Regions from separate parts of the Rummeliibacillus sp. SL167 genome, predicted to be linked through region 3. Evidence: riboswitches for the same ligand, from Rfam matches in the RefSeq annotation. Region 3 holds a riboswitch; each other region holds the start of a gene.
The links. A riboswitch is a leader RNA that binds a small molecule or an ion and turns the genes downstream of it on or off. The one in region 3 is predicted to bind S-adenosylmethionine.
Positions count from the first base shown of each region.

Region 1: it holds a riboswitch for S-adenosylmethionine, as region 3 does, so the genes downstream of both, FEZ13_RS12125 (methionine ABC transporter ATP-binding protein) here and metA (homoserine O-acetyltransferase MetA) in region 3, are expected to answer to the same signal.
Region 2: it holds a riboswitch for S-adenosylmethionine, as region 3 does, so the genes downstream of both, metK (methionine adenosyltransferase) here and metA (homoserine O-acetyltransferase MetA) in region 3, are expected to answer to the same signal.

Region 1 covers NZ_VCBM01000002.1:145,782-152,678, forward strand. The annotation lists gene FEZ13_RS12115 (pyridoxal phosphate-dependent aminotransferase) at 102-1,277, opposite strand; gene FEZ13_RS12120 (carbon-nitrogen family hydrolase) at 1,441-2,238, shown strand; SAM riboswitch class I at 2,389-2,488, shown strand; gene FEZ13_RS12125 (methionine ABC transporter ATP-binding protein) at 2,613-3,626, shown strand; gene FEZ13_RS12130 (methionine ABC transporter permease) at 3,616-4,308, shown strand; gene FEZ13_RS12135 (MetQ/NlpA family ABC transporter substrate-binding protein) at 4,455-5,294, shown strand; gene FEZ13_RS12140 (hypothetical protein) at 5,458-6,093, opposite strand; gene FEZ13_RS12145 (L-threonine 3-dehydrogenase) at 6,337-6,897, shown strand, end outside.
Region 2 covers NZ_VCBM01000001.1:89,609-97,353, forward strand. The annotation lists gene ytkD (RNA deprotection pyrophosphohydrolase) at 1-193, shown strand, start outside; gene FEZ13_RS00325 (alpha/beta hydrolase family protein) at 171-956, shown strand; gene FEZ13_RS00330 (hypothetical protein) at 970-1,425, shown strand; gene pckA (phosphoenolpyruvate carboxykinase (ATP)) at 1,805-3,391, opposite strand; SAM riboswitch class I at 3,605-3,720, shown strand; gene metK (methionine adenosyltransferase) at 3,994-5,196, shown strand; gene FEZ13_RS00345 (gamma carbonic anhydrase) at 5,279-5,806, opposite strand; gene FEZ13_RS00350 (alpha/beta hydrolase) at 5,933-6,733, shown strand; gene FEZ13_RS00355 (isoprenylcysteine carboxyl methyltransferase family protein) at 6,831-7,349, opposite strand; gene FEZ13_RS00360 (type III polyketide synthase) at 7,346-7,745, opposite strand, start outside.
Region 3 covers NZ_VCBM01000001.1:1,068,972-1,076,716, reverse strand. The annotation lists gene FEZ13_RS04855 (methyl-accepting chemotaxis protein) at 1-519, shown strand, start outside; gene FEZ13_RS04850 (hypothetical protein) at 1,422-1,871, shown strand; SAM riboswitch class I at 2,323-2,432, shown strand; gene metA (homoserine O-acetyltransferase MetA) at 2,565-3,473, shown strand; tRNA gene FEZ13_RS04840 (tRNA-Lys) at 3,672-3,745, opposite strand; gene FEZ13_RS04835 (HAD family hydrolase) at 4,050-4,709, opposite strand; tRNA gene FEZ13_RS04830 (tRNA-Lys) at 4,873-4,946, opposite strand; gene pdxR (MocR-like pyridoxine biosynthesis transcription factor PdxR) at 5,057-6,433, opposite strand; gene FEZ13_RS04820 (hypothetical protein) at 6,567-6,749, shown strand; gene FEZ13_RS04815 (malate:quinone oxidoreductase) at 7,597-7,745, shown strand, end outside.

The sequences.
Region 1 (6,897 bases), on a different contig from region 3:
TTTAGTCTAAAGTAAAAAGTTAGTACATTGAAATACTGTTTTCTGTAAAAATAAATTAGGATAATAGAAATATTGGTCTTCATTCATTAGCCAATATTTTTTTATACCGTTTCTTTAAATAAATTGAGTTGTCCAATTCTTTTGATTGCTTCTGTTAATTTTTGTTCATCTACTAATAATCCTACACGTATATAACCTTCACCGTGTTTGCCAAAACCATTACCAGCAGCAACAGCGACATCTGCTTTCTCTAAAAGAAAATCAGCAAATTGTTGACTTGTGAATCCTTTTGGAACAGGAAGCCATGCAAAGAAAGATCCCTTTGGAGCTGTTACAGGCCATCCTACTTCTTTACATGCTTTGATAAGAGTATTTCTTCTGCTTTCATAAATAGCTACTTGTTCTTTGACACAAGATTGATCTCCAGTTAATGCTTCAACTGCTGCTAATTGTATTGCTGGGAATAGGCTAACAAAGAGGTGATCTTGTATAAGGTTTAATGCTTCAACAATTTGTGCGTTGCCGATGGCGAAACCAACACGCCAACCAGCCATGTTAAATGTTTTTGATAGCGTATAAACTTCAATGCCTACTTCTTTTGCTCCTTCCGTTTGGAGGAAACTGATGGGTTTGTTGCCATCAAAGCCAATTGCACCATAGGCAAAGTCTTGCAATACGGCTATATTATTTTCTTTTGCTAGTTTGACGGTTTCTTCATAAAATTCTTTTGTAGCGATACCACCTGTTGGGTTGTTCGGGTAGTTCAAGTACATTAATTTAGCTCTTTTTTTAACATCTTCAGAAAGCTGTTGATAGTCTGGAAGAAAATCATTTTCAGCTAATAGTGGCATCGTTTCAAATTTTACATCTGCCAATGTTACACCAGATAAATAATCTGGATAGCCGGGGTCTGGCAACAACATTGTATCCCCAGGATTGAGGATCGCTAAAGGCAGTTCAACAAGTCCAGCCTTGGCACCGAAAAGAATAGACACTTCTGTATTAGGATCAATGTCTACATTGTATTCTCTTTTGTAAAATGTAGCGATGGCTTCTTTTAATTCAGTTAATCCTCGAAATGGGGAATATTTATGCGTTTCTGGATTAGCCGTTGCTTCTTGCATTGCTTTGACAATATGTGCTGGGGTTGGTTTGTCAGGATTACCCTGCCCCAGATTGATAACATTGCGACCTTCTGCGACCGCTTGATTTACTTGCCTTACAAGGTTTGCGAAAAATTGTTTAGGTAAATTTTGTAGTTTTTCAGATAACTCCATCGTATAATTCCCTCCAAGTCTCTCATAAATGTATTAAGACGCTGTACTATACATTTGAATTAGAAATAGCTAGAATAATATAAAGCTTAATTTTCAGAATAAAAAAATGATTTAGTAAAAATAGTATAACCTTTTTAAGAAAATGTCTATAGGTGGTGCAAAAATGAAAGTAGGATGTATTCAATTAAATGTAGCTTTTGGGGATGTTGAAAAAAATTTTACAAGAGCAGAGAAATTTATTCGCCAAGCAGCAAGTAAAGGGGCTGAACTCGTCATTTTACCGGAAATGTGGAACACGGGTTACGCTTTAGAAAAATTAGATGAACTTGCAGATGTGAATGGTGAAAGAACAAAGAAATTTCTTCAATCGTTAGCATCAGAGCTCCATATTCATCTTGTGGGTGGTTCAGTAGCAACCAAAAAAGAAAAGGGATTCTTTAATACGATGTACACCGTTGATCATCATGGTGAATTAGTAGGCGAGTACGATAAAGTCCACTTATTTCGCTTAATGGATGAACATCTGCATTTATCGGCAGGGGAGACACAAAACAATTTTGTATTAGGCGATTTGCCAGCAGCTGGCGTGATCTGCTATGATATTCGTTTTCCAGAATGGCTGCGACTTCATGCATTAAAGGGAGCTAAAGTCTTATTTGTATCGGCGCAATGGCCAACTGCAAGAATCGATCATTGGAAAGTGTTATTGCAAGCACGCGCTATTGAAAATCAATGCTTTATCATTGCAGTTAATCGGATCAGCCACAAAGAAGAAAACTTTAATGGTCAATCGATGGTTATTGAACCATGGGGCGAAGTGTTATGGATCGGCCAGAAGGACGAGGAATTGTCCATAGTCGATGTGGACTTTTCAAAAGTGGATGAAGTACGTAAGAAAATTCCAGTGTATGATGACAGACGCCCAGAATTATACAAGGATATTTTAAACAGAAATATTTAACCTATATATGAAAGAATAGGATTTTAATGGTGCAATATATACAATTCTACAGATGATGAATAGAAGTCATATATAAATTTTTAAAATTCATTGACAAATGGCTTAAAAGGAAATATGATGAGTATCATAAACTTACAACTTGACAAATGGAATTTATCATGAGCGACTGAGGGAAAGGCCCTATGAAGTCCAGCAACCCCCATTAGGGAAGGTGCTAATTCCTACAGAATTTATTTCTGAAAGATAAATAAATGTCGATAAAAAGATACGTCTTTCAGTAGAAAGGTGTATCTTTTTTTATAAGAATACGTAGTTTACTGATAGATTATGTATATTTTATACAATAGCAATTTGATAGGATTAGAGGGATGTATGTGCTGGAAATACAAAATGTATCAAAGGTATACAAAGCAAAAAAGAAATCAATAATTGGTGTAGATCATGTTTCTTTAACGATTAGAGATGGAGAAATATTTGGTATCGTTGGTTATTCCGGGGCAGGAAAAAGCTCTTTATTGCGCTGTATTAATTTGTTGGAACAACCAACGGATGGACAAATCCTAATTGATGGACAAGATTTAACAAAGCTAAAGGGCGAGAAGCTTCGTCAGGCACGCTTGAAAATCGGTATGATCTTCCAACACTTTTATTTAATCAGCCAAAAAACAGTCGGTGAAAATATTGAATTTGCACTGAAGGCTGCAAAATTACCAAAGGAATCGCGCAATGAACGAGTTGAAGAATTGCTCAATATGGTAGGACTGACAGATAAAAAAGATGTGTTTCCATCTCAATTAAGTGGTGGACAAAAGCAACGTGTAGGGATAGCAAGAGCATTAGCTAATAATCCATCTGTATTGCTTTGTGATGAAGCAACGTCAGCACTTGACCCAACTACTACCACCTCTATTTTACGACTATTAAAGAAAATTAATCGTGAACTTGGTATTACGATTATTCTTATAACCCATGAAATGGATGTTGTAAAAGAAATCTGCGATCGTATGGCGATTATGCAGAATGGTAAAGTGATAGAAGAGGGCCCTGTTTATGATATCTTTGCCAATCCAGAAAAGCCGTTAACACAAGAATTTATTAGCAGTATCGTATCTTTCGATATTCCATCAGTGATTCTACAAAATGTCCAAGGACAGATTGTTAAAATTTTGTTCAAAGGTGATATAGCTGGTGAAGGAGTCATTTCGGACATGCTTCAGCAATTTAAAGTACAAGGTAATTTCCTTCATGGCACGATTGAATATATTCAGGAAAAACCACTCGGCATTTTTCTAATGGAGTTGGATGGACAAGTAGCAGATATAAAACGTTCGATTTCTTATATGGAAAGTCGAGGAGTAACAGTGGAGGTGTTAGACCATGTTATTTGATCCAAGTCATTTTGCTGACATGCTTCCAGATATTTGGAAAGCATTTGGTCAGACCCTTCTAATGGTGGGCATTGCCTTATCAATCGCTTTAGTGATTGGTTTACCACTTGGGTTACTACTGTTCATCACCAGTAAAGGTCTATTTTCTACAAGTAGATCAGGACTGCTTGGGAATCGTTTCATTAATATAGTTGTTGGTTTTATCGTCAATTTAATTCGCTCGATTCCATACATTATTCTTTTAGTAGCATTATTCCCATTCACAAAATGGTTAGTAGGTGACACGATAGGACCGATTGCTGCAAGCGTTTCTCTATCTGTTGCATCGACGCCATTTTTTGCAAGACTTGTTGAAACATCTCTTCGTGAAATTGATAAAGGAGTCATTGAAGCATCAATTGCTGTTGGGGCAACACGTTGGATGATTATTAAAGACGTATTGCTTCCTGAGGCAAAATCAGGTGTGATTCAAGGGGTTACGATGACGATTATTAGCCTAGTTGCTTCTTCAGCGATGGCAGGAATTATTGGTGGTGGCGGTATCGGTGACTTAGCCATTCGATTCGGCTACTACCGTTATGACAATACCATCATGATTGCAACAGTTGTTATTTTAATCGTGATTGTCCAAGTGATTCAATTAGCTGGTGATGCAATAGCAAAAGTAGTAGATAAACGTTAAGCGGAAATGGCTCGTTCAGTTGCGACAGTTGTTTTAGGAGCTTGAAACAAAAGCGTCATCTTCGTTTTTGACGGAAAGCGACCTTGAGCAGTTGGAAAATGATAAGTCAGAGATTTTCATAGATAATAATAGGAGGCTTTACAATAATGAAGAAATTTTTACTTGTTTTATTGACTTTAGTATTAGCTACAGCTTTAGCTGCTTGTGGCGAAGATAAAGCAAAAAAAGACACAGACAAAGCGACAGAAACAAAGGATATTAAAATTGGAGCAACAGCTGGCCCTTATAGTGATATGCTAAACAAGGCAATTGTTCCTGAACTTGAGAAAAAAGGTTATAAAGTAAAAGTAGTAGAATTCAGCGATTATATCCAACCAAACAAAGCTTTGGATTCAGGAGATATTGATGCAAACTTGTTCCAACACTCTATATACTTGGAAAACTTCAATAAACAAAATGGTACAAAAATCAAAGGATTAATCATTGTACCAACTGCACCAATGGGCTTCTTCTCTAAGAAATATAAAACAGTAGCTGACATTAAAGACGGTTCAACAATAGCAATTGCTAATGACCCTTCAAACTTAGCTCGTACTTTAAAATCATTACAAGAACAAGGTTTAATCAAAATTAATGATAAAATCGATGAATTAAAAGCTTCTACAAAAGATATTACAGAAAACCCTAAAAATTTAAAATTCAAAGAAATTGAGGCAGCAGGTCTTCCTCGTGCTGTTGAAAGTGCTGATATAGCCGGCGTACCAGGAAACTTTGCATTAGCTGCAGGTATGAAATTACAAGACGCTGTTTTTCTTGAAAACATGCCAGATCAATTCCGTAATGTTGTAGCAGTACGTCAAGCAGATGAAAATTCACAACTTGCAAAAGATCTTAAAGCAGTTGTAGAATCTGCTGAATTTGAAAAAGTAATCGATTCAGACTTCAAAGGATTTGGTAAACCTGAATGGATGAAAAATAGAAAATAAGCAAAATCAATGAAATCAATAAAAAGATGGTATATGTAGTTTACTTAAGGAATCTTTTTCAAGAAGAATATGTCAATACAAAAGGCGCAGAACACTGTTTGATCAGTATTCTGCGCCTTTTTCTCGTATATTTTAACCAAATGAAACGTCATAACCAATTTACTTACTTCAATTTCTCCCCCAATTTTCGAAAATTATGAACGAGCAAATACTTTTGAATGCCCCTCGCTTGTTGAATGGCCTTTGTAGCATGATGTTTAAAATTTTCGCCATCCTGCTGTTTAAAGGAAATCAAGCTTTCAATGGAAGGTGACATCCAGTTTTCTGTAAGCTTCGGCATTAAGATTTTCGCCTGTTCAAAGTTTCCTAAATAGGCTTCACTATGTGCAATCATGTAACTTTGAAAAGGCTCTTTTGTAATTTGCTTTGCTTCTGATAAAGCACGATCATAATCTTTTTCAAGAATTGCTAATATAGAAGCATAATTGTGTTTTATATAGGGTTGCTGATGGGAGGTAATAATCTTTTGTAGGGCAGCTCTTTGTTCAACTACAGATTGGTTGGCGATCGCATATGGATATGCATATAAGGATCGGTGTTTATTGGCTTTAAGAAAACGTTCAACTGTCTTGAGATTATTTGTCCATAAAAGCGCGTTGAAGTAAGGGTACATGGTGAATGAAAAAACATAAAGAAAAAGCAAAATGAAAATTAGCCATTTTGGAATATCCATTAACAACAAAAAAGTACAAGCGATAATGGCAAATAAATAAATCAGCGTTAATTTCCATAACTGCATAAATTTCACTCCTTTTTACTCATTATAATCAAAACTTTCAAAAAAGTCTTTTTATATGTATGTTCACTGAAGAAAAACAGATATTGTATTTTTTAAAAATACATTATATAATTGCTGTAATAGAAACACTGATTAAACGCAAATTAAATAGAATAAATTGTATTTCTGAAAAACACAATTGTATTTATATAAAACGTGTATATTCCAGAAGTACATTTGTAGCTAGCAAGAGGAGGAAATAAAATGAAAAAAATTATGATCACTGGTGCATGCGGTCAAATTGGTTCAGAGTTAGTAGCGAAGCTCCGTGATGAATATGGTACAGACAATGTATTAGCAACAGATATAAGAAAGGTTCCCACACAGGCTGGACCTTTTGAATTATTAGATGTCATGGATGCACAGCGTATGCATGATATAGCAAAAGAGTTCGGCGCAGATACGATGATGCATATGGCAGCGTTATTATCCGCAACGGCAGAGGCAAAACCTTTAATGGCTTGGAATTTAAACATGGGTGGGCTTGTCAATGCATTAGAGGTTTCTCGAGAGTTAGGTTTACAATTCTTCACACCAAGTTCTATTGGCGCATTTGGACCATCAACCCCAAAACACAATACACCACAAGATACATTACAGCGTCCAACAACGATGTATGGTGTCAACAAAGTGGCTGGTGAATTGCTGTGCGATTATTATCATACACGATTTGGCATAGATACTCGCGGTGTTCGCTTCCCAGGCCTAATCTCTTATGTAACGCCTCCAGGGGGCGGTACAACAGATTATGCTGTAGATATTTAT
Region 2 (7,745 bases), 980 kb from region 3:
TACAAAAGCAGTTTTTACTGCAACCGTACAATCGGTCAATATGGATCATCCGAATCTAGAAACAAAGGGTGTTCTATTATTGAATGAAGACGAATTATTAGCAAATGAGCATTTAAGCTTCCATATGAAGGATTTAGGCATGAAAAAGATCCTTGAAAAGGTGAGTGAACGTGAAGATAAATGGGGAAATTGAACATTTAAGAGATTACCCATCACCCAATCCACATGTGTCCTTAAAGGAAATAACCTATTGGTCAGACGGTTTACGAGTAAAAGGATTACTTGCTTCACCTATTGTTTATGCTGCTTATGAAGGAATTCTATATTTACGTGGAGGTATGCAGGGCGTAGGAATGGTGCGCCCTGCGAGAATTGCACAACTTGCTTCGCATGGCTTTGTTGTATTTGCACCCTATTATAGAGGAACACGTGGTGGAGAAGGAAGAGATGAATTTGGTGGCAAAGATCGCTTGGATGCGATAAATGCAGTGGACGTTTTGAAACGATTTTGCAAAAGCGAACGGATTCATCTTTTTGCTTTTTCAAGAGGCGGTATAATGGCGCTATGGACGGGAATATTACGCGATGATATTACTTCTATTGTGACATGGGGCGGCGTATCAAACGTGGAATATACGTATGAAGAAAGAATCGATATGCGAAGAATGATGAAGAGAGTTCTAGGCGGCTCACCTCAAACAAATCCTATTGCTTATGAAGAGCGGACACCAATGACACAGTTATCTCATATTCATGCACCTATTTTGATCATCCATGGAATACGAGATGAAAACGTTGGATTTAAGCATGCACAGTTTTTAGAAAATAGTTTAAAGACTTATAATAAGCATGTGGAAACCTGGTATTATCCTGATTATACACACTTTTTCCCGAGCGATATCAATCGAAAAGTTGTGGATGATGCTTGTCAATGGATGAAGTTACAGCAATCGTAATGGGGTGAACATGGTGGGGTATATCAAAGCAAGGGTTAATCCTGAAATGCTAAAAAATAAACAATTGGGATTTGATGAGAAATATTCCTATTGGCAAGAATTGTGGACCAATTATACGGAACCATATACAGAAGTTCAAATTCAGAATTGGAAAGAAGAAAAGCAGGTTATTGAAGAGTTAGAACAAATCAGCTTTGTGTCTCGGGATGAAGGGCTTGTCAAAATCCAACTGGTCATGTTAGAAGATGATACTCGAAACTATTTTAGAAACAAACCACATATAGATGGAAAACTTAAATGGTTTTCCATCCTCTTTCATGATGAGGAGATGAGGGAAGGAATCGAAATCCGTAATTATGGAGAAGAGGTTTTCTTCAATCAAGTAACAAAGGATGAAGCCGAACCAATTGTCGAGATGTTTGAACAATGTCAATTGATCGTAGAATTTGTACCGGATGATACGGACTAAATGTGCACTGCAACTTTTGTTGTGGTGTGTTTTTATTATTGAAATAACTGGTCGTCGTTCATTAAGTCTCTTCTATTTATTTTTTGTATAAAAAGTTAATAAGGATAATGGTATGAAACGAAAATATCCTATTTAAGAGGTGAAATAGGCTTTTTTCATACTAAATGATAGCGGCATGAATTTGACTGCCATGTAGCTTTTTTTGTATAAAAAATTTGTCAGAAGCAGATTGGTTGGGTAAGTTGTTTCTGAAAGTTTACTTTACATGCATCTTAAAGTGAACCACACAGTTTGTTTATATAAATCAAAAACTCGACCAATTCATTGAAATTGGTCGAGTTGGATACGATTTTGGATTACTTATAGGTTGATGGGACTACTAAGCGAGTGGTGCCCCTTTTTTAGCAATATCTTCAGCGACTGAACCGAATTTTTTAAAGTTTTCATGGAACATACCAGCTAATTCAGTTGCCTTTTTATCATAAGCTTTTTTATCGGCCCATACATTACGTGGATTTAAAAGTTCTGTTGGAACATCTTCAATAGCTGTTGGGATTGCAAGACCAAAAACTGGATCTCTGTCAGTAAATACATCGTTGATTTTACCGTTGATAGCAGCGCGGACCATTGTACGAGTATAAGAAAGTTTCATACGGCTACCTTCACCATAGCTACCACCAGTCCAGCCAGTGTTGACTAAGAAAACATTTACTTGGTGTTCGTCAATTTTCTTTCCTAACATTTCTGCATAAACTGTTGCATGAAGTGGGAAGAATGGAGCACCGAAGCAAGTAGAAAATACTGGTTCTGGTTCTACAACACCACGTTCTGTACCAGGGATTTTAGACGTGAAGCCTGATAAGAAATGATACATCGCTTGTTCTTTTGTTAGTTTGCTGATCGGAGGTAAAACACCAAAAGCATCAGCTGTTAAGAAGATAACTGTTTTTGGGTGACCTGCAACAGATGGATCAACGATATTTTCGATATTTTGAATTGGATATGCAGCACGAGTATTTTGTGTTAGTGTAGCATCATCGTAATCAGGAACACGACTGTCAGCATTGACAGCTACATTTTCAAGTACAGTACCAAAGTTGATCGCATTATAAATTTCCGGTTCTTTTTCAGCAGAAAGGTTGATTGTTTTTGCATAGCAACCACCTTCGATATTGAATACCCCATTATCAGACCAACCGTGTTCGTCATCTCCGATTAGTTTACGATTACCATCAGCAGATAATGTTGTTTTACCAGTACCTGATAAACCGAAGAATAGAGCAACATCACCTTGTTCACCAACATTTGCTGAACAGTGCATGGAAAGAATGCCTTGTCGTGGTAATAAGTAATTCATAATACCAAAGATTGATTTTTTCATTTCACCAGCGTATTCAGTACCGCCGATTAAAATAATACGTTTTTCAAGAGATACGATGATAAATGTTTCTGAAGCTGTGCCATCAACTTTAGGATCTGCTTTAAATGTTGGGGCAGATACGATTGTGAAATCAGCATCATGAGTTTTAAGTTCTTCATCAGTAGGTCGGATGAATAATTGGTGAGCAAATAGGTTATGCCAAGCGTATTCATTAACAACTCGGATCGCTAGGCGAGAGTTTTTATCTGCACCTGCAAAGCCTTTAAATACAAAAACTTCTTCTTTTTGCTTTAAATAATTGATAACTTTGTTATATAATGAATCAAATACTTCTGCGGAAATTGGTTGGTTAATTTTTCCCCAGTCAATATGATCTTTAGAAGATTCTTCAACTACCATAAATTTATCTTTAGGTGAACGTCCTGTATATTTGCCTGTTACTGCACGAACTGCACCATCAACTGTTAAGATTGCTTCACCGCGTGAAGTTGCTTTTTCCACTAATTGTGGGACTGAAAGTTGCTCTAAAATGTTTTGTCCTTGTAATAAGTCCTTCAGTTCATTCGCAATTTCTACTGAATTCATCTTGGTTCGTACCATCCTTTTTTTATTTATTTATTATATGCCCTTCTGAAAAGGGGATCTAGTTATTCATTTCGAGAATTAGTATAACACATTTGAATGAATAGTCTATACTAATTATTAATTATTTTTTTAAATTTGACTTTTTTCAAAATCAATAGAGAATACGTTTGACTTTCGGAACAATATCACTTACTATAAGCATTAGAACGGATACTCTTATCCCGAGCTGGTGGAGGGTCAGGCCCTATGAAACCCGGCAACCTGCATTATTTTTCACGTAATGCGTTGGTGCTAATCTGATGCAAGGAACATTCCTTGAACGATAAGAGTGAAAGGTGCTTACGAAACATATCCTTTCCTCATTGTTTTTCGATGAGTGAAAGGTTTTTTTTTTCAAAAAATAGAAGCAAATCTGATTTGTTTCATTATTATATGCGATTTGTGGCATTCTATTTATACTATGTACTGGCACTTTCTATATCCTCGTGTTAAAAAAGCAGCTTACAGCGGGCTTGTCGTTTAGTGTAACTGTTTAAACGGACATGGGTAATGAGTACCGTATCTTTTTTCGAGAGGATCTCGTTATAATAGGAGGAAACCAAATGACAAACAGACGATTATTCACATCAGAAAGCGTAACAGAAGGACATCCGGATAAAATCTGCGACCAAATTTCAGATGCAATTTTAGATGCAATTATTGCAAAAGATCCGAATGCGCGTGTAGCATGTGAAACAACAGCTACAACAGGTCTAGTACTTGTAGCTGGTGAAATTTCAACTACTACATATGTAGATATTAAAGGTATTGTACGAGATACAGTGGCAGAAATTGGCTATACTCGTGGCAAATACGGCTTTGACGCCGAAAATTTAGCTGTGCTTGTAGCGATTGGTGAACAATCACCTGATATTGCACAAGGTGTTGACCAAGCATTAGAAGCTCGTGAAGGCTCTATGACAGATGCAGATATTGAAGCCATTGGTGCAGGGGATCAAGGTTTAATGTTTGGCTATGCTTGTAATGAAACACCAGAATTAATGCCATTGCCAATAAGCCTTGCCCATAAATTGGCACGACGCTTATCAGAAGTTCGTAAATCAGGCCAATTATCTTACTTACGACCTGATGGTAAAACACAAGTGACGGTCGAATATGATGAAAATAACCAACCTGTACGAGTAGACACTATCGTGATTTCAACTCAACATGATGAAGAAGTATCATTAGAACAAATCAAAAAAGACCTAAAGGCGGAAGTGATTGCGAAAGTTGTCCCAGCTGAATTACTTGATGACAATACCAAATACTTTATCAATCCAACAGGTCGTTTCGTAATTGGCGGACCAAAAGGTGATGCAGGTCTTACTGGTCGTAAAATCATTGTTGATACCTATGGCGGTTATGCTCGTCATGGTGGCGGTGCTTTCTCAGGAAAAGATGCAACAAAGGTTGACCGTTCAGGAGCATATGCAGCTCGCTATGTTGCGAAAAATATCGTCGCAGCAGGCCTTGCAGAACGTGCAGAAGTTCAACTTGCTTATGCTATCGGTGTTGCACAACCAGTATCAATTGCAGTCGATACGTTTGGCACTGGTAAAGTAAAAGAAAGCGATCTAGTAGAAGCGATTCGTGAACTCTTCGATTTACGTCCAGCAGGTATCATCAAAATGTTGGATCTACGTCGCCCTATTTACAGGCAAACAGCAGCATATGGACATTTTGGACGGACTGATTTAGATATTCCATGGGAAAAAACAGATAAAGTAGCAGCATTGAAAGAAAAATTTGCTGTAAAAGCTTAGAAAATCAATGACCAAATCAAAAAGGTCATTCGCCATGATGATGGTGGATGACCTTTTGTTTTGTGTAAAATGTTAAAGTAAATTATCGAGGTAGCGGGTTGTTTTGTACAGATTTATAATATTGCCCTTTTTCGTAGTATTCGTTTAGGATACGATCCATATCTTTTTTGTCTTCCTCTGTTAGTTCACGAACCACTTTTGCAGGACGACCGAATGCAAGTGTATTTGGTGGGATTTTCTTTCCTTGCGTAACCAGACTACCAGCACCAATAAATGCGCCTTCACCAATTTCAGCACCATCTAAAACGATGGAAGCCATTCCTATTAGTGCTCCTTTTTTTATATGACAGCTATGAAGTGTTACTTGATGGCCAATGGTGGCTTCATCTTCTATAATTAGCGGTGCAGCTGGACTTTGATGTAAACAACAGAGATCTTGAATATTTACTTTACGACCAATAATAGTAGGCGAAACATCACCACGAATAACGGTATTATAAAAGATAGATGAATCTGGACCTATCGTCACATCTCCTGTTATAACAACATGATCACCAATGAAAGCAGATGGGTCAATAGATGGTTTTTTATCTTTAAATGGATAAATCATCGAAAATACGCCTCATTTCAAGTTAGAATTTTTTATAATTATCGTAACAAACGGATGTGATAATTGGAACAGAAAAACATAGAATACGTTAAAATAGAGATAGAATCAATGAGGAGAGAAGTAATTATGTGGAAATGGGAAGCTGAAGGTCAAGCGAAAGCAGTGGTTGTTTTTATACATAGTGCATACGAGCACCATCGAAGATATGCTTGGTTAATTGAAAAATTGAGAACGTCTGGAATGCATGTCATCACTGGTGATTTACCAGGACATGGTGAAGAGAGCAGGCGTAAAAAAGCGCATGACGAAGATTTTAGAGATTATGCAAAGTTTATTCGTCAAATGATGCAAATCGCATTTACTTACAATTTGCCGATCTTTATCATTGGGCATGGGTTAGGCGCAACACTTGCCATTCAAATAGAAAGAAAACATAAATACGAATGTGCTGGGATGATTTTGACATCTCCATGGATGCATTTAATTCATCAACCCTCTAAGTTATCCAATGCCTTAACAGGATTGAGCAAATTAACGGGGAATATGAAGATTCATCATGACATTACGGTAAAGCAGCTAACACGTAGCTATGAATTTTATAAAGAAGAAAAAGATGATATTTACTATAATTCAGTGATTACTGTTAATTGGTATCGAGAATTACATCAATTTATGAAGAATGTTGTGATAGCCACCGAAGAATTGCCAGACATCCCCGTACTGTTGATGAATGGCGGAAATGATAAAATCGTTTCACCAGCGCACAGTAAAAAGTGGCTTATGCAGCAAAATATTTCGGAATTGCAATATAAGGAATGGAAAGTTTGTTATCATGATTTGTATCAAGAACCTGAGCGGAATGATATTTATCAGTATATGGAATCTTTCATCTATAACGCATTACGAAATATTGGCTATATTATTTAATCATGCTATATAAGAAAGATGTCCGTCGTTGAATCATCAATTGACGGACATCTTTTGGGTATTGCCTGAAACATTTTTCAACGCATCGTCTGTTCAGTTAATAATCATTTTGACTTTTTAATGCCGCTTCTTCAGCAGGAATACGAACGAACATTATCATTATATTCAAAGCTGAAAATACAATGGTGGTGAAGTAGGCTTGGAAAATTAATGGAATAACAGCAATTTCTAAAGCAACGATGATATAGTTTGGGTGAGAAAGCCATTTGTATGGACCTTTTTTTACCAAAGTGGTATTGGGCAATACAATAATCTTCGTATTCCAGAAATGTCCAAGCGATTTAATAGACCAGATTCGACCAATCTGTAAGAGTAGAAAAAATCCAAGCAAAATAATCCAAAATGGACTAAGAGGAGCATCCTTTAAAATATATTCAATCCATAAACTGCTCAAAAATAACCCATGCAGCATAACGATAAAGGGATAATGTGATTGACCGAATTCAATCGCTCCACGATTTTTCATGTAACGTTCATTTTCTCTAGCAATTCGTAATTCTACTAATCTTTGGATACAAATGATTGTAAAAATAATGGCAAATAAAATATTTATCACTCCCACTCTAGTAATACTAACTCTCCACTAAAACCTGGGCCGAGAGAAGTCATTATTCCGAATTCACCGCGATTTGGTTGTTGATCCATAACATATTTCAGTACATAGAGTACCGTTGGAGAAGACATATTGCCGTGCTGCTGCAAAATAATAGAACTGGGTGCTGCTAATTCTTTTGGAAGTTCCAAGGCGGATTCATACGCAGTAAGAACCTTTTTGCCACCTGGATGAGCGATAAAACGATGAATAGTTTGCGGAGAAAGTTCATGCTGAGCAAGAAAGCTTTCTACAAATGGTGCAAACCATTTTACGATAATATTAGGAATGCTTTTGGCAAAGATCACATGCAGACCATCATCTTCAATTCGCCAGCCCATAATATCCTCAGAATTCGGT
Region 3 (7,745 bases):
GCATTGAACGCAAGCATTGAAGCGGCAAGAGCTGGAGAACATGGAAAAGGCTTTGCAGTTGTGGCAGATGAAGTAAGAAAATTAGCTGAGCAATCTGCTAAGGCTACAGAAGAAGTACGTGAAACAGTTAATGCTTTACAAGAAGAATCAAATCAAGTTACAGAGCAGATGCTAGAAACGAAAAAAGCCTTCCAAAGTCAAAATGAAGTGGTTGAAACGACAAGTGAGGCATTCCATGGCATTTCTAAACTGATTCAACGTCTTGATAATTCGATTAAAGAAATTTCTGATGATGTGCTGAAAGTAACGAATTTTAAAGATGAAGTAGTGGAACTGATCCAACATATCGCAGCAACTTCAGAAGAAACGGCGGCTGCATGTGAAGAAGTTAGTGCTTCATCAACAGAACAATTAAATGCAGTAGAAGCGGTTTCGACATCTTCTGAAAACTTAACGCTTTTAAGTGACGAACTTTCTACTGCCATCAAAAAATTTAATACAGATTCGAAGATTGATTGAAGATTAGTGTAAAAATTCACTACAATGGATAGCGCAACACCACGATTGTGGTTTGTGCTACCCATTTTTATCTTTATGTATATGTAATAGATGCTTTGCGCGAGCCTGTAATCAAAACAACTCATAAAATTTTCAGGACCTCCCAGCATGATAAACCTATTAGTCTAGAAGAGGCACTTTCTATGTACGCAAACAAACTGACCATCTTCCCTGTGATACTTGATCCAGACTTGTACATTATAAGTTTCATTACAGCTAACAAACTGATTAATGCGGCGGAATTTCTTTTCAATAGCTTAGAGAGAGCATCTTTAAAATCATAAGAAAGTTGAATAAGTGATGAAGCATGCTTTCATACGTGTGAAAAACACTAAGAGCTTGACTGGCGCGTTTATAAACAGGGCACGGCACAATTACGGTGGTGTTTTATATGATTGTATTAATGTAGTTCAAAAATAAAAAACACGTTTGAATTATCAAACGTGCGAAAAGGGAGTTTAAAGACGGTGTGGAGCCGTCTACTCCCATCTTTGACTAAAAGTTATTAGATTATACGTTTAATGATTCTGAAAAATTTGTTTATAAAAATATTTGATCAGCAGGGAGATGGAGTTGCTAAAAAATGGAATGAGTTGCTGAGGTTGATAAAGATATGATTGCTGAAATTGATTTACTGAAAAGGATGTTTACGTAGTAAGTGGTACCAACTTAAAGTTGGTGACCCACCACCAGCTGGATTTGGAAAACAGGAGATTAACTGGCGAAAAGGGATACCTAATCATAGCAAGATTAAGTATATACAAAAGTTTTAGCTTTAAAGGTTTAAAGTAAATGATCTTTATATTTTATTGTGTTACCATAAATTATATAATTTAACTATTTATAAATGCAGGAGTGACTGTATGATTCCCCATAAATTTTTCTTGATTCCAAATACTATAGATAAGAAATTAGTGAATGCTTTTTACCCAAGTGAAGATGATAGAGATAGTTATAATCAATATGTGATTGAAAGTTTTATAATTGATGATGATTTTATTGATTATATATATGAGCATTTAGGTGAAAATGAATTAGATGATGTACCTTGTATAAATCCAAGTAAGAGTAGCTTCCCTAAAATGGATGGGTATAGTAGATGTGGTGATAGTCTATTCATTGATGAATCTGCCGAAAAGTTAATAAAAACATTTTCATTATGGAAAGAGTTAATAGAAGATAAACCAGATGAATTCACTTTTAATAATGAATTTTTTAATAGAAGAAAGATAATGAATAATCTTGAAAAAGCTATTGATTGTTCAAAAAAATTATTAACTAAAAAATATTATATTTATCATATGGGTATTTAAAATTAATTTAATACATACTTGAATCAATTTCATAAATCATTTTCTTCTTAAAAAATACGAACATTTAAGAATAACTAATTTTGATAGTTATGGAGCGGAAGACGGCGACTCCTACGGGAAAAGCTTGAGCTGAAAGCCCCGCAGGAACGTAGTGACGAGGAGATTGAAGCCAAGCCCGTGGAAAGCGCCGTCTGGAGCGGAACAAAAATTTCTGAATATTAATGTTCATGTTGAAATGTTCGTGTTTTTCGTCTGAATTTTGCATTATGAAATTGATTTACTTATGCATGATGCAAAAAATACTTTCTTGACACCTTCTGATGTTTTAGATCATATAAAGCTGATGGTTTTAAAAAGCTTTATATATCAATGTTTATTGATTGTTTCTAATTTCGTGAAAGTTTGCAATTGTAGCATTTCCATGTTAGGATTACATTAATTACATAAAACACACTTATCAAGAGAAGCCGAGGGAAATGGCCCAGCGAAGCTTCAGCAACCTCTGCCTAGCAGAAAGGTGCTAAGTCCTACAAGACAGATGACAGTCTTGAAAGATAAGAATTGAGTGCATTTCAAACCTCTTTTCTTATCATAGAAAAGGGGTTTTCGTTTAGAGAAAATGTCTCAATACGGTAGATGAATACGTTAATGAGCGGCTTGCTGATTAATGATAGTAAAAAGGAGAGTTTATGAATGCCTATTAATATCCCTAAAGATTTGCCTGCTACAGAATTATTAAAGAAAGAGAAGATATTCGTAATGGATGAAGATCGTTCCAAAAGTCAAAATATCCGTCCGCTAAATATTGCTATTTTAAATTTAATGCCTCAAAAAGAGAAAACAGAATTGCAACTTCTTAGGCTATTAGGGAATACGCCATTACAAACGAATGTAACATTTTTAAATACAGCAACTCATGAGTCTAAAAATGTAAGTAAATCACATCTAGAAACATTTTATACAACATTCGAAGAAGTAAAACACCGTCGATTTGATGGACTAATTATTACGGGTGCGCCAATTGAGTTAATGGAATTTGAAGAAGTCGATTTTTGGGAAGAGATCAAACAAATCATGGATTGGTCCAAAACAAATGTGACATCAACTTTGCATATATGCTGGGGTGCACAAGCTGCCCTTTATCATCATTTTGGGATTGGAAAATTCCTTCTACCAGAAAAATGCTCAGGTATTTTTAAGCACACGGTAAATGATTCAACCATTAAACTATTACGAGGTTTTAATGATGTGTTTACAGCTCCACATTCACGTCATACTTCAGTTTCTCTTAAAGAAGTGGAGGCACATCCAGATTTAGTGGTACTATCTTCTTCAGATGAGGCAGGGCTTTTTATAGCGATTTCAAAGGATGAAAGATTTATCATGGTAACGGGTCACTTAGAATATGACGCCTGCACGTTAAAAGAAGAATATGAGAGAGATGTAGCAAAGGGGTTAGATGTTCCTATTCCAAAACATTATTTCCCAAATGATGATCCATCAAAAACACCTTTAAATACTTGGCGTGCACATACACATCTATTATTTTCAAACTGGTTAAATTATTATGTATACCAAGAAACACCTTATGAATGGGAATGAAGGTAATGGTAAAAAATCCGTTGTAAGTTATTCGATTTCTTACAGCGGTATTTTTATGTTCTATTTTAATATCTAAAGAATTAGAGCTAACATTGATGAAAAAGATTGTGTTGAAGAGGATATGGGAGATGGTTAAGCTTATTTCTGCATGAATGAGAAACAAAAGGACATCATCGAATGGATGATGTCCTTCCAGTATGGGCGTAGTGGGGGTCGAACCCACAACCCCCTGATTAAGAGTCAGGTGCGCTAGCCAATTGCGCCATACGCCCTTTGTTTTAAGACATTAACTATCATATCACTATATTTATATAATGTAAAGGGATTAGCTATTTTTTTCACATATTAATTGGTAGGAAGTAGTTCATATTTCAAGATTCAAATCAATAGGTGGGGGAAAACGCCTTGATAAGCTTGTTTTGTTCGATTGGCATATTGTGATGAATAGAAAACACGTAGTGAAATCTAACAACAAATAATCCGTTCAAACGAATATCAAATCTTTTAAAGGTTGCTATGTAAATACTTCAATAACAAGTATCACTAGAATATCCAACAATGTGAACTTCTAAATTGTTATAACCATAATTCTTCTAACATGGCTAATTGGTTTACTTCATCAACTAAAAATGTTGATCGTTCCTCCTGTAAAGCTTCTTTGCTATGGCTTCCCCATGTTACTCCACATGAAAAAACATTTGCGGATTTCGCCATTTGCAAATCGAAAATAGTATCACCGATCATTACCGTTTCATCTGCATTTAATTGATAAAAATCCATTAGTTTTAAAATACCTTCTGGATGAGGCTTATAATGTGTCACTTTATCAGAACCAATAATATCTTTAAAATATGTATTGATATTGAGTGTTTGTAAGTTACGAAGAAGTACATCCGACTTTTTGCTTGATACAACAAAAAGCTGCTTACCGCTTGAGGCTATACTTTCTAATACATTTGGTATATTTGGAAATGTAGAGAGCGTTTTATTCTCTAAATTCTTGTAGGCTTGTCGGAAGATAGTAAGCAATTTTTCAAACGATTCATCCGTGAAACCTGTAGTTGCCATTTTTTTAAAGGATACTTCAATGGGAACACCCATATAATATTCAATCTGTTTTTCGCTCGGTTTCTTTAAACCAAATTCGATAAAAGCTTGTTGCGTGGCTAGTACACTACATTGCCTTGAATCTGCAAGTGTGCCATCAAAGTCAAAAATTAGATTTTTAATCTGCATGCTTCAACCTCTCTTTTTCTTATTGATGATTGATTGAATAAAGTATATCATATGACGTTCTATCTTTGGCTTTTTATGAGAAAATATTTACAAATATATAGAACGTTTCTGTAGCATGAAAAAGAAAAGGACACCATCTCAATAGATGATGTCCTTTCAAATATGGGCGTAGTGGGGGTCGAACCCACAACCCCCTGATTAAGAGTCAGGTGCGCTAGCCAATTGCGCCATACGCCCTTTACTTTAAGACATTTATTATAATAACGCTACATTTTAATAATGTCAACAGGCAAACTAAGGAAATTTGTTTTTTTAGAAAAGCGAATGATGAAACATGATATACATGATTAGTTCCATGCTTTTTGCAATAATTCGATTCCTTTTAAGATTTCTTCTTCTGTATTACCACCAAAGCCTAATTGAATCAATGGATATTTTGGCTTCCTTTTAATGAAAAAACGAGAAGCAGCGTACACTTTTACACCATTTTCAGCAGCTCTTTGGATCAATTGTTGTTCTGTGTAACCGTTTCGAATACGTAATAATACATAAAGTCCTGATTCTTTTCCTAGAATTTCAATGTCATCTGAAAATGCTTGTTGTAATGCAGTAGTTAATATCTCCATTTTTCTCTTATATATAGATTTCATTCTTCGAATATGTGATTCCCAAAAACCATTTTCCATAAAAATAGCCATAGCTCTTTGATGGATCGAAGAAGTAGTTTGCTCCATATTTGAAAAAGAGTGATGATAAGCTTTCAGTAACTTTTGAGGAAGAATTATATAGCTAATTTTCAATGTTGGTAAAAATGATTCAGCGAAACTTCCTAGATATATGACACGATTCAAATCTTGAGACGCTAAAGCAGGAATAGGTTGTTGTGAATAACGAAATTCGCTGTCATGATCATCTTCAATGATAAAACTATCTGTATGATAAGCCCACTCAATCAAACGTTGACGTTCATAGATAGGCATTGTTACACCAGTTGGAAATTGATGAGATGGTGTCGTATAGAAAATATGATGGTTTGTCTCTGGCAATTGCTTTAAAAGCGTGCCTTTTGACGAAAAGGGCATTGGCAAAATGTCGAAATCAAACAAAGAACTGAATCTACGTGCCGTTTCAGAGCCAGGATCTTCACAGATAATAGTATGAAAATCATTTTTTACTAATAAACCAATTTTCATAAACAATTCCTGTTTGCTGCTCCCTATAATAATGGAATGCGCATTTGTATCGATTTTTCTTGACTTTAACAAATAAAAAGAAAGTTGTTGCCTTAGAAATGGATCTCCTTGGTAATGATCCTTTGAATAGATAAAAGGTTGCTCCATTGCCAAGTTTGTACATTGTCGCCATTTGGCTAATGGAAAAGATTCCTGATCGACAGCAGTTGGCTGAAATTTTATTTTATAGATCGGTATTTGTTTGCGAATAATGATGGAGTTACTTGTTTTCCATTGAATTTGTTTTTTCTTAACGGGATTTACAAAGTATCCTTTTCTCCCTTCACTGCGTATATATCCTTCCGCTAATAGTTGGTTAAAAGAAGATACTATCGTGCTACGACTGACTCGTAAATCATTTGATAATTGGCGAATGGATGGCAGTTTAGTATTTGCATGTAAAGATTTGTTCAGGATTAACTCTTTAATATGAAAATAAATTTGTTGATATTTTGGTGTTCCTTTTATGAATTGAAATTCCAAAGATCTCATTGAACCATCCTTTCTTTAGTTATAATTAAATCCTATACATAAATAATGTTTTGGATTTTATTCCGGGTAGTAAAGCTTCCCCATCTCAAGATATAGACAAAAATGAGAAAGATAGATGGGGATGAACTGCCGCATGCGTTCGATTGGCTTGGACGGGCAGGATGTTGATCCCTCAGGTGTTGTCACAGGACGTAGCGCTTTTAACCTGAGTTCCTCTAGATCAGCGGGGGATGAAGAACCCCCCACTGATGGGAGACCACTGAAAAAGTCAATGCATCTTCAAAAAAATGATAAAAATAATCTTTTTAGTTCATAAAATTAAAGAAAAGATGGATTTTTATCAATGAAATAGAGATTCTATAGTTTTTCAGTGTTCTCCACTGATGGAAGCTTCACTTTATACATAATGCCAACAGGCGAAGTTTTTTCATACTATGCAAATGGTATGGTGATGCAATAAAAATGGAATATATATTATTCTATTATACAATAAATTTTTCAATAAATTATGGAACTTTACATAATTATTAAATTTTATTTCCATCAACATCAGCAGCTAGCAAACCTCTATTCTTATGTGCGAAGCTTCATTATATAAGTGAATAATTCACATGACTAATTGACATTATTTTTAGAGCTTATGCAGGACAAGAGTTATTTTATTCTGTGCGGATTCATATTACAGGAGATTTTAGAGAAAATGGGGGATGAAATATTCCATATTAGTAAGAAAAAAGCGTACACATTTGGAGTGGAAGATCTAAGTTAAAAGTCGACAAAACAGAACTGATAAAAAAGATTAGGAAAATCCCATTGGTTATAATAGAGGAGATGGAAATTAGTTGGTATAGTGGAATGAAGAAATGGTGGTTCAATAGGTAGTCTTGCCCTTTGTAAAAAGCTAGGACATTTGTTATGTTTTTTATGCAATTCTATAATGGCTAGATGACTTTTTCCTTTTTTTCACCATTTAAAACAACTTATAGCTGTGTTATAATAGAAGATATTTTAATCTATAATTAATTATGATACACTATGGTAAGGTTGTAATTGATACAGAAAAGGTATGTGACTGGGCGGTGCCTTGTTTGCTGTAGTCCCTAAACAGGTGTGCCTACATCCTTTCTGCAAATCTTAGGGTATAAGGAAGAGGAAGGTAAAAAATGAGTAACAGACAAACTACAACAGATGTTATCTTAATTGGTGCCGGGATCATGAGTGCTACTTTGGGAACACTCTTGAAAGAACTAGCGCCAGATTGGAAAATTAAAGTGTTTGAAAAGCTCGATAAAGCAGGAGAGGAAAGTTCTAA